3 regions of the Blastococcus sp. SYSU D01042 genome follow, and region 2 is predicted to be linked to each of the others. Evidence: riboswitches for the same ligand, from Rfam matches in the RefSeq annotation. Region 2 holds a riboswitch; each other region holds the start of a gene.
What was found. Region 2 has a riboswitch for cyclic di-AMP ahead of ACI79H_RS05210 (M23 family metallopeptidase). Riboswitches for the same ligand answer to the same signal wherever they lie in the genome.
Positions count from the first base shown of each region.

Region 1: linked by a shared signal. The riboswitch ahead of ACI79H_RS10820 (aggregation-promoting factor C-terminal-like domain-containing protein) and the one ahead of ACI79H_RS05210 (M23 family metallopeptidase) in region 2 are both predicted to bind cyclic di-AMP.
Region 3: linked by a shared signal. The riboswitch ahead of ACI79H_RS10560 (hypothetical protein) and the one ahead of ACI79H_RS05210 (M23 family metallopeptidase) in region 2 are both predicted to bind cyclic di-AMP.

Region 1 is NZ_JBJGZM010000004.1:401,279-405,477, reverse strand. Features, by position in the region: gene ACI79H_RS10835 (flavin-containing monooxygenase) at 1-495, shown strand, start outside; gene ACI79H_RS10830 (SDR family NAD(P)-dependent oxidoreductase) at 495-1,343, shown strand; gene ACI79H_RS10825 (class I SAM-dependent methyltransferase) at 1,348-1,998, shown strand; cyclic di-AMP (ydaO/yuaA leader) riboswitch at 2,123-2,274, shown strand; gene ACI79H_RS10820 (aggregation-promoting factor C-terminal-like domain-containing protein) at 2,351-3,172, shown strand; gene ACI79H_RS10815 (glycoside hydrolase family 3 N-terminal domain-containing protein) at 3,287-4,199, opposite strand, start outside.
Region 2 is NZ_JBJGZM010000002.1:205,157-209,355, reverse strand. Features, by position in the region: gene ACI79H_RS05220 (maleylpyruvate isomerase N-terminal domain-containing protein) at 1-760, shown strand, start outside; gene ACI79H_RS05215 (TVP38/TMEM64 family protein) at 747-1,406, opposite strand; gene ACI79H_RS05210 (M23 family metallopeptidase) at 1,442-2,728, opposite strand; cyclic di-AMP (ydaO/yuaA leader) riboswitch at 2,740-2,898, opposite strand; tRNA gene ACI79H_RS05205 (tRNA-Ile) at 3,089-3,162, shown strand; gene ACI79H_RS05200 (hypothetical protein) at 3,249-3,809, opposite strand; gene ACI79H_RS05195 (hypothetical protein) at 4,099-4,199, shown strand, end outside.
Region 3 is NZ_JBJGZM010000004.1:344,670-348,868, forward strand. Features, by position in the region: gene ACI79H_RS10545 (siderophore-interacting protein) at 1-116, shown strand, start outside; gene ACI79H_RS10550 (NADPH:quinone oxidoreductase family protein) at 182-1,153, shown strand; gene ACI79H_RS10555 (hypothetical protein) at 1,172-1,504, opposite strand; gene ACI79H_RS10560 (hypothetical protein) at 1,612-2,541, opposite strand; cyclic di-AMP (ydaO/yuaA leader) riboswitch at 2,834-2,997, opposite strand; gene ACI79H_RS10565 (hypothetical protein) at 3,089-3,415, opposite strand; gene ACI79H_RS10570 (SGNH/GDSL hydrolase family protein) at 3,442-4,199, opposite strand, start outside.

The DNA.
Region 1 (4,199 bases), on a different contig from region 2:
GCGTCGGGTCAGCACCTCGACGCCGACGTGGTCGTCAGCGCGACCGGTCTGAACCTCCTGGCCATGGGCGGCATGCAGCTGAGCCTCGACGGCGAGCCGGTCGACGTGCCGGAGACGGTCTCCTACAAGGGCATGATGCTCTCGGGCGTCCCGAACTTCTCCATGGTCATCGGCTACACGAACGCCTCCTGGACGCTCAAGGCCGACCTGGTCAGCCGCTACGTCTGCCGGCTGCTTCAGCACATGGACCGGCGTGGGCTCGCCGTCGCCACGCCGCTGGCCCCGCCGGAGGGCGCCGACCTGCCCTTCCTCGACCTGGCCGCGGGCTACGTGCAGCGCAGCATCGCCCAGCTGCCCAAGCAGGGCAGGCGGACGCCGTGGCGGCTGCACCAGAACTACATCAAGGACGTGCGGCTCATGCGTCGCGGCCCGCTCGAGGACGAGGGCATCGCCTTCAGCGCCGCACCGGCCCGGACCGAGCAGGTGGCCGTCTGATGCGCGCCTACGAGTTCGCCGGCGGGACCGCGGTCGTCACCGGTGCCGCCAGCGGCATCGGGGAGGCGCTCGCCGTCCAGCTCGCCGACCGCGGCAGCTCCCTCGTGCTGGTCGACCGCGACGCCGAGCGGCTGGCCGTCGTCGCCGACCGCATCCGCGCAGCTCACCCTCCACTCGAGGTCGACACCTATGTCGTGGACCTCGCCGACGAGGCGGCCACCGACGCGCTGGGGGCGACGCTGGCCGCCGACCACCCGGGGACCACGCTGCTGGTGAACAACGCCGGCGTCGCGCTCGGCGGGCGGTTCGACCAGGTCACCCTGGAGGAGTTCGACTGGGTGCTGGCGATCAACTTCCGCGCGGTGGTGCGGCTGACCGCGGCGTTGCTGCCCACCCTCAAGGCGCACCCCGGGTCGCACCTGGTCAACGTCTCGAGCGTCTTCGGCATCTTCGCCCCGCCCGGGCAGGCCGCCTACGCCGCGAGCAAGTTCGCCGTCCGGGGCTTCAGCGAGTCGCTGCGCCACGAGCTGGCCGAGGACGGGGTCGGGGTGACCGTCGTGCACCCCGGCGGCATCCGGACGCGGATCGCCGAGAGCGCGCGGCTGGGCTCCGGGGTGGACGCCGCGGAGGTCGCCGAGGGCCGCGCCCAGATGGCGAAGCTCCTGCGCATGCCGCCCGAGCAGGCGGCCGCGAAGATCGTCGCGGCGATCGAGGCGCGCCGCCCACGGCTGCTGATCGGGCTGAGCGCCACGGTGCCCGACGTGCTCGTCCGGTTGCGCCCGGGCACCTACTGGCGGTTGGTCGCCCGGGGCATCACCGCCCGCAGGACGGCGGCTGCGCGAGACTGAGGGGGTGCCCGTCCCCGCCGCCTTCATCCGCGCCCACACCCGGGCGGCCCGGCCCTCGCTGGTCCCCGAGCTCCGGTTGCTCGTCGCCTCCGACGTCGTCGCCCTCTGGGAGGCGATGGAGGTCGAGCAGGGCCGCACCGAGCAGGAACCGCCGTTCTGGGCCGCTGCATGGCCGGGCGGGCAGGCGCTGGCCCGCTACGTGCTCGACCACCCGGAGGTCGTCGCGGGACGGACGGTGCTGGACCTCGGGGCGGGCAGCGGGCTGGTCGCGGTGGCGGCGGTGATGGCCGGTGCGCGGCACGTGGTCGCCAGCGAGGTCGACCCGTTCGGCCTGGCCGCCATCCCGGAGAACGCGGCGCTCAACGGCGTCGACGGCATCGAGCCCGCCGGCGACCTGCTGGGGGAGGCGCCGCCCGTCGTCGACGTCGTCCTGGCCGGTGACGTCTGCTACGACCGGACGATGACCGAGCGGGTGCTGCCGTTCCTCGACGCCGCCCGCGCGTCCGGCGCCGAGGTGTTCATCGGCGACCCCGGCCGGCCCTACCTGCCCCACGACCGGCTCGTGGAGGCAGCCGTCCACGACGTCCCGGACACCGAGGGCGACCCCGCCGCGCCGGCCCGCCTCCGCCGGACGACGGTGTGGCGGCTGCCCTGACCTGGGCGGACGCCGGAACGGGACGCGGGTCACGTCAGGAATTCCGGTCCGAGGTTTGTCACGGGGCGATAACGCCGGTTACGTTGGATCGGTCCGGTCGGCGGCACCCCACCCGGGGGAGTCGCGCCGGGCGCCGCCGAATCGCCCTGCGGGCGAGCCGGGGACCCACCGCAGTACTGGGGTGAATCCCGGCCCCGGACCTCCAGTCCGGGGCGGGTAGGGCTGCTTCCCGCCCGAATCCGTCAGCTAACTCGGTAGGCGGCTCACGGAAGAACTGGACAGCTGGCGAGCGCGCCGCCCCTCGGAGGGCGGTCGCTCTGCTGCGCCCTGACACCCGGAGCACACCCTCCCCATGAACCTCCGCACCACCGTGAACGCACGCCTCCGCAACCGTCCGCCGCTGGGTGCCCGCCGGTCCGCCGCCCTCCTCGGCGTGGCGACCGCCGGCGCCGTCATGGTCGGCGTCCTCTCGACCGGTGAGCCCGAGGCCCAGGCCGTCGCGCAGACCGAGTCCATGAGCGTCGCCCAGCAGCTGGGCATCACCACCGACGAGCCGGCCGCGGACGACGCCGTCGCCCCGCTGCAGCAGCTGGCCGCCAGCCGCAGCGCCCGCGACGCCGACCAGACCGCGGCCGAGCTGGCCCAGCTGGCCGCCGAGCAGGCCGAGCACGACCGCCGCGCCGCCGAGGAGGCCGCCCGGATCGCCGCCGAGGAGGCCGCCCGCAAGGCCGCCGAGGAGGCCGCCCGGGCCGCCGAGGCCGCGCGTGCCGCCGAGGCCGCGCGCGCCGCCGAGGCCGCGCGTGCGGCGGAGGCCGCGCGCGCCGCCGCTGCGCCGCGGACCCAGGCGCCCAGCCGGGCCGCGGCCGCTCCCGCTGCGGCGCCGTCGGGCTCCTACCAGAGCTACGCGCTGCAGAAGCTCGGCGGCAACAGCTCCGAGTTCTCCTGCCTCGAGAAGCTCTGGGGCAAGGAGAGCGGCTGGAACCCCAACGCGCAGAACCCGAGCAGCACCGCGTACGGCATCGCCCAGTTCCTGGACAGCACCTGGGCCGGCACGGGGATCGCCAAGACCTCCGACGGCTACCGCCAGATCGACGCCGGGCTCATCTACATCCAGAAGCGGTTCGGCTCGCCGTGCGGCGCCTGGTCGCACTCCCAGGCCAAGGGCTGGTACTGAGCCCCGCAGCTCCACCGCACCACAGCTCCACCCGCACCACTCCACGAGATCTGCACACTCGGGGCCGTCAGGCAGCTGATGGCCCCGAGAGTGCAGATCTCGTGCGTTCCGGGGTCAGTCGAGCAGGCCGGCCTCGGCCTTGGCCAGCAGCGCGGTGCGGACGGCGGCGTCGACGACCGCGCCGAACGCCGGGTCCTCCTCGCTGCGGTCCAGCACCGCGTCCAGCATCGCGGGGTAGGTGTCCGGGGCGACGGTGAGCACGAGGGTGCCGCCGGCGGCCAGGAAGCGCACCGCACGCTCGCCGACCGGCACGCTCCGCACCGCGGCGGCGTTGCCGAGGTCGTCGGAGATCACCGGGCCGGCGAACCCGAGCGTGCCGCGCAGCAGCTCCCCGACGACCACCGGCGAGAACGCCGCCTGCTGCGCGGGGTCGATGAGGTCGTAGGTCGCCGACGACATCATGACCATCGGCCGGGCGGTCGTGGCCCGCAGGGTCGCCGCGAAGGCGCCCACCTGGTCGTCGCCTCCGGTGGTGACCGCGTCGACGACGTCCGCGGTGTCGTCGGTGTTGCCGCGCACCCGGCCCAGCCCCGGGAAGTGCTTGAGGGTCGGCGTGACGCCGGCCGCGGCCAGCCCGTCGGCGATCGTGCTCGCCGCGGGCGCCACCTCCGCGCCGGTGGCCCCGTACTGCCGGTCGAAGTACCCGATCGGCCCGTTGGTGCTCTCCGTGCCGGCCGGGACGACGTCGACCACCGGGGCCAGGTTCAGGTTCACTCCGGCGCTGCTCAGCTGCCCGCCCAGGTCGGCGGCCAGCGCGGCCAGCTGGTCCGGCGGCAGGTCGCCCTGCTCGGTCGCGGGCGGCAGCCGGTCGAAGCCGGCGCCCTTGAGGGACTGCACGCTCCCGCCCTCCTGGTCGACGGCGATCCACAGCTCCGGGCCCCCGCGCTGCGCCTGCCAGCCCGCCGTGAGCCCGGCCAGCTCGGCGGCCGACCCGGACGGCCGCCCGGCGAGGAAGATCCCGCCGACG
Region 2 (4,199 bases):
CGCGCACGAGATCTGCGTGCACCTGGGCTGCTGGGACGACCACGCGGCGATGGCCGACCTCGTCGCCTCCGCCCGCACCGGGGCCACGGGGGCACAGCCGGATCCGGACGCGGTCAACGCCCGGGTCACCGCGGCGCACGCCGGCGCGACCCGCGAGGAGGTGCTCGCCGCGCTGCACCGCAACCGGGAGGCGACCGCCCGGTACCTGGCCGAGGAGCCGGTCGAGCTGGACACCGCACCGACCGTGTCGGTCGTCGGCCGGCTGCCGCTGCTCAGCGTCGTCCTCGGGCAGGCGTACGAGCTGGCCGTGCACGGGCTGGACCTCGTGTCCTGCGGCGCCGAGCCGCCGCCGCCCGCGGTGCTGCAGTCGGGGCTGGCGGCGCTGGTGGACGTGACCGGTGCGCTGGCCACCTCGTGCGGGATCACCGGCCGGGTGACCCTGGCGACGCCCGACGGCGGCTGGTCGTTCGACGCCGACCCCGACGGCTGGCAGGTGCACGCCGTTCCTGCGGGCACGCACGAGGGGCCCGCCGTCCAGGGCTCGGCCGAGCTGCTGCTCGAGGCGGCGTCCGGCCGGATCAACCCGGTGCCCGCCGCGGCCCGGCGGCAGATCACGGTGCACGACGTCGGCGGCCTGCTCCAGCTCGCGCCGATCGTGCAGAAGGTGCCGGGGATCCCCGGCGGGCCGATCCTCCAGCTGGCCGCCCGCACGGTGGGCGGCGCCGGGGGGCTGCTGGGGCGGCTGCTCAGGAGGGGCTGACGCCCGACCGACGACGTCGGTACCAGAGGACGCCGACGACCACCGCGGCCAGCGGCAGGGCGAGCGCCGCCGTGGCGCCCGAGACCAGCGCCGGCGCGGTCGCCCCCACGCCGACCTGGACGACGGTGCTCGGGAGGATCCCCAGCGCGGTGGCCGCCACGTACGGCAGCAGCCGCATCGCCGTGAGCCCGGCGCCGTAGCTGAGCACGACGAACGGGACCACCGGGAGCAGCCGGCCGACCAGCAGCGGGACGAAGCCGCGGTCGACGAGGAGCCGGTCCAGCCGGGCCAGCCGGGTGCCCGCGAGCCGGGTCACGGCGGTTCGGCCCAGCCCGCGGGCCAGCCCGAAGCTGAGGACGGCGGCCAGGAGCGCGCCGGTCAGCGCCACCAGGAGCCCTGGGAGGAAGCCGACGACCACGCCGAGCAGCACCGAGACGGCGGTGCGCGGCACCGGAGCCATGAGCACCAGCCCGACGCCACCGACGAGCGCAGCCCAGCCCCCCGGGCCCGCGCCGCGCAGCCGGCCCCGGACGAGGTCGACGTCCGGGAGCTCGACGGTCAGGGCGAGGACCACCGCGGCGGCCAGCAGCAGGACCAGCAGCGCCGCACGGAGCCAGGTGGTGTCCGCTCCCCCCGGCGCCCGCACCGCTCCATGATCCGGTACGGGCGCCGATGCGCCGGTCAGCAGCCGCCGAGGGAGATGCCGCGCTGGCTGAGCCACGGCACCGGGTTGGTGCGGTTGGCGTAGAGGCCGCCCTCGTGCACCTCGAAGTGCAGGTGCGGGCCGGTGGACTGCCCGCGGTTGCCGACCTCGGCGATCTGCTCGCCGGAGGCGACGACCTGCCCAGGGCTCACGAAGAACTGGTTCACGTGGCCGTAGAGGGTGATCGTGCCGTCGCGGTGCTGCACCGCGACGGCGAGGCCGAAGCCGCTGGCGGGGCCGGCCTGGAGCACGACGCCGCCCTCGGGAGCGTGCACCGGCGTGCCGATCGGCGCGGCGATGTCGACGCCGGCGTGCAGCGTCCCCCACCGCGAGCCGTAGCAGGAGGTGACCCGGCCCGTGGTCGGGGCGGTGGCCCCGCCGGCCGAGGCGAGGGCGCTGCCCCCGGCACGGCTGGCCGGGCCGGAGGGCACGGCGGTGGTGGTGACGGCGCTCGCGGCAGCGGCGGCCGCCTCGCGGGCCGCCTGCTGGGCCTCCCAGGCCACGGCAGCGTCGCGAGCGCCCTGCATCTCGAGCAGTCGGATCTCCGCTGCCCGCAGCTTCTCGGCCAGCCCGAGCTTCTCCAGCGCGACGGTGTCGAACTCGGCCTGCGCGCCGGCCAGCTGGGCCTCCGCGGCGGCGTGCGCCTCGGCGGCCGCGGCGGAGGCGCGGTCCCGCTCGGCCACGGTGGCCTGGGCATCCCGCTCGGCACGGGCCTGCTGCACCCGCACGATCTCCATGGCGCCCAGCGTCTCCGCCCGCTGTGCCCCGAGGACGTCGAGCGTGGCGGCCTGCTGGAGCAGCTCCGCGGGGCCCTCCGCCTCCAGGAGCAGGTGGATGTCGCCGAAGGACGACTCCTGGCCACCGCCCATGTAGGCCTGCCGCCCGATCTGGGCGACGTCGTCCTCGGCCTCGCCGACCGCCCGCTCCGCCTCCGCGAGGGCGGCGGCGGCGCGCTCGGCCTCCCGGTTGGCGGCGTCGAGCGCGGCCTGCGCGGCCAGCGCGTTCCCGCTCGCCGCCTCGGCCTCGAGGGTCATCCGCTGCAGGTTGTCCTCGGCCTCCTGGACGCGCGCGCCGAGGGCGGCGATCTCCGCGGCGACGGCGTCGTGCGCGGACTGCGCCTCGTCGACCCGCGCGTCGTCCGCGGGGGCTGCCAGCGCGGCCGGCGCGGCGATCAGGGCGGCGGCGAGGACGGCGCCGGTGGCGAGGGAGGTGCGCAGCCGGCGCCTCCGGGGAGTGGTGCTGATGCGGTGGTGCAGGGTCGCCAACGCGACGGTTCTCCGTTCCTCACGTCCGCCTACCGGGTTAGCTGACGGGTTCGGGCCGTTAGGTGCCCTACCTGCCCCACGTCCCCGTGCGCGGGCAGGACTCACCCCAGAACTGCGGTGGGTCCCCGGTCCCCCGGCCATCAGGCCGGCGGGTTCGGCGGGGTCCGGCCGAGGCCCTCGGGTGTCGACGGCGGAGCTCGGCTGGACCGCAGGGAACGCTACAAGCGGATCGCGGCCATGTCACAGCCCGATAACGGTGCCGGCGGTCGCCCGGGGTGAGGACTCGCCGTCGCGACCAGCACGCCTTCGCCGCCGAGGGCGCCGGTGTGATCCGCGCCTCTCTGGCAGGCTGTGAGCTCGGGGGCGGTAGCTCAGCCGGTCAGAGCATGGGACTCATAATCCCTGGGTCGTGGGTTCGAGCCCCACCCGCCCCACTCACCGCTCGCGTCGAAGGTCAGCCACACCTGCGGCTCGTAGAGCTGCACGAAGAGGTCGGCCGGCACCTCGAGGACCTCCGAGCTCATCGGCCCGTCGGGTCCGGCGCACCAGCGACGGACCACGCCGGCGCCCTCGAGGACGAACAGCTGGCCCGCCGATCCCCGCGCCGTGGGCTCGGGGGCCGTGGCCAGGTCGGGTACCTGCGGTACGGCCCCTTCTCCACCCAGCCGGAGGAGGCGGACCACACCGGGGCGGGCCCCGCCTCGGCGACCGTCCCTCCCGCGGCGTCGACCACCAGGGCCTCGACCGCCGTCTCCTCGCACTCCTCGGCGGCGCCGGCCCGGCGGGTGACGACGACGCCGTCGCCGTGGGCCGCGATCTGGTGCCCCTGGCCCGTCGGCCGCGTGACCTCGGTGAGCTCCTCAGTGGGGTCGAACCGGTGGACCGCGGCAGCGCCGTCCTCCTCGGTGAGGATCCACGCCGCGCCGCCGGTGCCGGCGACCACCTGGAGCACCCGGTCGACCTCCGCGGTCGCCGCGAAGTCCGCCGGTGGGGCGGGGACCTCCGTCGCGTCCACGTCGGCGCCGGCCCCGCCGCTGCACGCGGTCAGGAGGGCGAGCACGGCAGCGGGCAGCGCCGGCACGAGCCGGCGTGGTCGTCTGCGGGACGTCGGCCCTCCGCACGTGTGAGTCGGCCGAGTTCCACCGCAAGCCACGGCCTGGACCGACCCGTGATGCAGAACCGCAACGTTGGCCGGCGGGCCGCTGACCGCGGGCTCAACCGGCGATTCCTACCGGCTCCGCACCGCCTGCGACAAGGGCTTCCGACCTCGTCCGGGCAGCACGTCGAGCGGCGCGGGAACACCTTGTCGCCGCCCGAATGCGGCCAGTACCGTCCGCCGCCGACTGGATGTGGACCCCGGAAGGGAAGCAATGACAGGACGACGACGGTCGACCCTGGCGGTGCTCTGCGGCGCCGCGGTGTCGGTGGTGGCCATGGCAGGACCGGCGGTCGCAGCGCCGCCGGACCCGCC
Region 3 (4,199 bases), on a different contig from region 2:
CGTGGACGTCGATCTCGGGCTACTGGCGGCGCGGCGACACCGAGGACGGCTGGCAGTCCACCAAGCAGGAGTGGAACGCCTCGATCGAGGCGGAGGAGACGCCGGCCGGCGCCTGAGCGGCGGGGTCGGCACCGGGTCTGACAAGCTCGGAGGCATCCCGACCCCCACCTCAGGAGGACCCGTGCGCGCCGCCCAGATCACCACCCTCGACGGCCCCCGGGCGATCCAGGTCGTCGACGTCCCCGAGCCCGAGGCCGGGGACAAGGTCCTCATCGACGTGCACGTCGCCGGCGTCACCTACCCCGAGGTGCTGCAGAGCCGCGGCGAGTACCAGATGAAGCCCCCGCTGCCCTTCGTCCCGGGCAGCGAGGTGGCCGGCGTGGTGCGCTCCGCTCCCGACGGCAGCGGCGTCAGCGCCGGGCAGCGGGTGGCGGCCTTCCCGTCGCTGGGCGGCTTCGCCGAGGTCGTCGCCGCCCCGCCGTCGCTGGTGTTCCCGCTGCCGGACGGCACGAGCTTCGAGCAGGGCGCCGCGCTGCCGATGAACTACCTGACGATGCACTTCGCGCTGCGCCGCCGCGGCCGGCTCTCCGAGGGCGAGAGCGTGCTGGTGCACGGTGCCGCCGGCGGCCTCGGCACGGCGGCCGTGCAGCTGGCCAAGGCCTACGGCGCGCGCGTGCTCGCCGTCGTCTCCAGCGACGCCAAGGGCGAGGTGGCCCGCGCGGCCGGCGCCGACGACGTCGTCCCGGCCGAGGGCTTCCGGGACGCGGTCAAGGACCTGACGGGCGGCCGCGGCGTGGACATGGTCGTCGACCCGGTCGGCGGCGACCGGTTCACCGACTCCCTGCGCAGCCTCGGCCGCGAGGGCCGGATCCTGGTGCTCGGCTTCACCGGCGGGGAGATCCCGACGGTCAAGGTCAACCGGCTGCTGCTCAACAACGTCTCCGTCGTCGGCGTCGGCTGGGGCGCGTTCTGGTCGACGGGCGCTCCCGGCTTCCCGAAGGAGCAGTGGGAGGACCTCTACCCGCTCCTCGAGAGCGGCCGGCTCGACCCGGTCCTGGGCTCGGTGCACCCGCTGGAGGACGTCGTCGCCGCCGTCACCGAGCTCGACGAGCGCCGGGCCGCCGGCAAGGTCCTGCTCCGCGTCCGCGGCTGACCCCGCCGGGCTGCGGCGCTACTCCCCCAGGAGGCGCCGCAGCCGGCGGGCGGGCTCGAGCACCAGCACGCCGGGCAGCCGCAGGGCGGCCGAGGCGACCCGCACCCCGAACCGGAGCAGGTCCGGCCACTCGGCCGGCCGCGGCCGGACCGCTCCTGCACCCACGGGCCGCTCCCGGACCGGCGGCGGCACGGGGGGCAGGGGCAGCTCGGGCGCGGCCGGGGGCGGCGCCAGGACGTCCATCGCCGGGGAGCTGCGGCGCGGTGCGCGCAGCGAGGCGAAGGAAGGGATGGGCGGAGCCGCGGGCGACTCCTCCTCGTCGCTCCCCCGTCCACGACCGGTCGTCGGCACGGCGGGTTCCTCCAGGTGGCTCTCCGGGATCGGGGCGGGCGCGGCGGAGCGGCGCCGCCCGGGGCCGTCGACAGTAGCCGCGGCCCCGGGAGCGCCCCCCACCCCGGTCAGCGGTAGTTCACGTGGGGGTGGTCCATGTGGTTGGCCGTCGGGCTGCCGCGGTTCTCCATGGGCTTCCAGACGCCGGGCGAGCTCATCATCCGCTGCTTCCAGATGACGTACTCCACGCCGAGCTCGTCCCAGTGCGCGACGTGGTAGGCCACGATCGCGTCGCCGAGCGCCCCGTTGCTCATCACCATGTAGTCGACGGCGAGCCCGGACGGGTGCCCGCCCGGGTCGGCAGCGCTGGCGCGGGTGCCGCCCAGGGTGATCGACGCCGCGCCCGGCACGTTGCTGACGACCTTGTCCGCGGCGGCCTGCGCCCGGGGGTTGATCGGCCCGGCGGTGTTGTTGATCTTCGCCCGGACGGTGGCGGCGACGGAGCCCGCAGCCTCGGCGACCGCCGCGGCCGGGGCCTTCGGTGCGGGGGCCGGCGCGGTGGCCCGCGCCCGTGCCGCGGCCTGGGCGGCCTGGGCGGCCTGCTCCGCGGCGGCCTGCTCGGCCGCGCGCTGGGCTGCTGCGGCCTCCTCGGCCGCCTTCGCGAAGGCCGCGGCGGCCTCGGCCTCGGCCCGCTGCCGGTCGAGGACCGCCTGGTCGGCGGCGGCCTGCGCGAACGCGGCCGCGGCCTCGGCGTCCTCGCGGCTGCTGCGGCTGGCGGTGAGGTCGGTGAGCGACTGGAGGTCCTGGGTCACGTCGACCGGTCCGGCGGCGTCGTCCAGCCCGAGCTGGGCGGCGACGCTGACCGACTGCGCGTCGACCGGCTCGGCCTGCGCGGCCGGGCCGGTGCCGGCGATCGCGCTGACGAGGACCGCGCCGGTGGCGGCGACGCCCAGGTAGACGGCCGGCCGGCGGGTGCGGGCCGGGGGCCGGCGGTGGCCGGCGGCGGACGGGGTGGAGAACCGGCCGGTCAGGCCGGAGACGAGCGTGCGGGGGTGCATGGGTGCGGGTGCTCCGGGGGGATGCGTGCAGCAGCGTCCGACCAGGGACGACGAGGGGCTGCGACGGGTGTGCGGTCTGCGGGCGCTGCGGCTCCAGGGCGTACCGCCGCGGGGCGGACCACCGGGGGTGCCGGTGCGGGACCGCGGGCGTACCGGGACGTCGCCGCCGGAGGAGGACGGCGCGTGCGCGGAGCGGCAGGCAGCGCTCAGCTGTGCGGGGTCTCCCGCGGGGTGGAGGGGCGGGTGGACCGGGGTCGTGCGGTGGTGCAGGGGCGCGCCATCCGGCGGCTCTCCGTTCTTCCGATACCGCTTACCGGGTTAGCTGACGGATTCGGGCTCAGAAGTGCCCTACCCGCGGCGGGCACGTGCCCGGCGCAGGATTCACCCCAGTGCTGCAGTGGGTCCCCGGCTCGCCCGCGTCCCAGGAGGACGAGGGCGACTCAACGGCGTCCGGCGGCTTCCCCGGGTGGGGAGGTTGCGACCTCCGGACCGCTCAACGGTAACCACCGTTACGGTTCCGTGACAATCCGCTCGGGCGTGACGCGCCTCATGGGTGCCGGGCGCCGGTGACGAAGGCGCGCGCCTCGCGCAGCCACGCCACGCACTCCTCCTCGTCCGGCGACGGGATCTGCACCCACTCGCGCATGGGCCGCCCCGCGCGCGGCGAGCAGGGCAGCCCCCGCCCGTCGGCGATCAGGGCGCGCACGCGCTCGGCGGGCAGCTTCACGGTGAGCTGGTCGCCGCTGGCGAAGCCGTACGACCGGCCGCCGGCGGCCAGGGCGGGGGCGTGCAGCATCCGGTGCTCCTCGTCCTCCGGGTGCTCGGCGAGCACCCGGCGGACGGCGGCGGCGAAGACCTCACCGAGGTCGGCCACGTGCCTGCTCCCTCCTGCTGGGGGGCTCAGAGGCGGCGCAGCGCCGCCAGCGCCTCGCCGGCCATGCGCGACGAGCCGAGGGCGTTCGGGTGGACGATGACCGGGTTGGTGCCGGCAAGGACCGGCTCCACCCAGCGGACGCCGACGGGCTGGCAGGCGTCGTGCCCCTCGGAGGCCCGGCTCAGGTCGACGTAGGTCACGCCGGCCGCGTTCGCGGCCCGCCGGACGGCGTCGTTCAGCGTCGCCTGGACGCCGCGCAGGTAGGGGACGTCGCCCACCGCGACCGGCATCAGCGGGAAGCACCCGCCGGTCGCGGGCAGGATCGAGGGGTAGCCGAGGATCGCGATCTCGGCGTGCGGCGCCCTGGCGCGCACGGCCTTCAGCACCTGCACCAGCGAGGGGTAGGTCGTGTTCCGGATGGTGTCCTCGAAGGAGGCGCCGTAGCGGTCCCGGCACGGGCTGCCCTGGCCCAGGGTCGAGAGCCCGGCGGCGCCGCACTGGGTGATCGCGTTGATGAACACCCCGCTGTCGTTGCCGCCGATGGTCATGGTGATCACGTCGGTGTCGCGGGTGACGGCGTCCAGCTGCGGGGCCACGCCCGGGTGCTGGGGGGCGAGGTAGTCACCGGTGTCCGCGCCGCCGCACGTCACGTCCGTCAGCTGCGCCCCGGTGACCGCCGCGATGACGTGCGGGTAGTTCGCCGTCGAGCGCAGGCACTGCGGCGGGGCCGTGAGGTCCGGCGGCAGCACGCCGGAGGCCGCGCTGTAGGAGTCCCCCAGCGCCA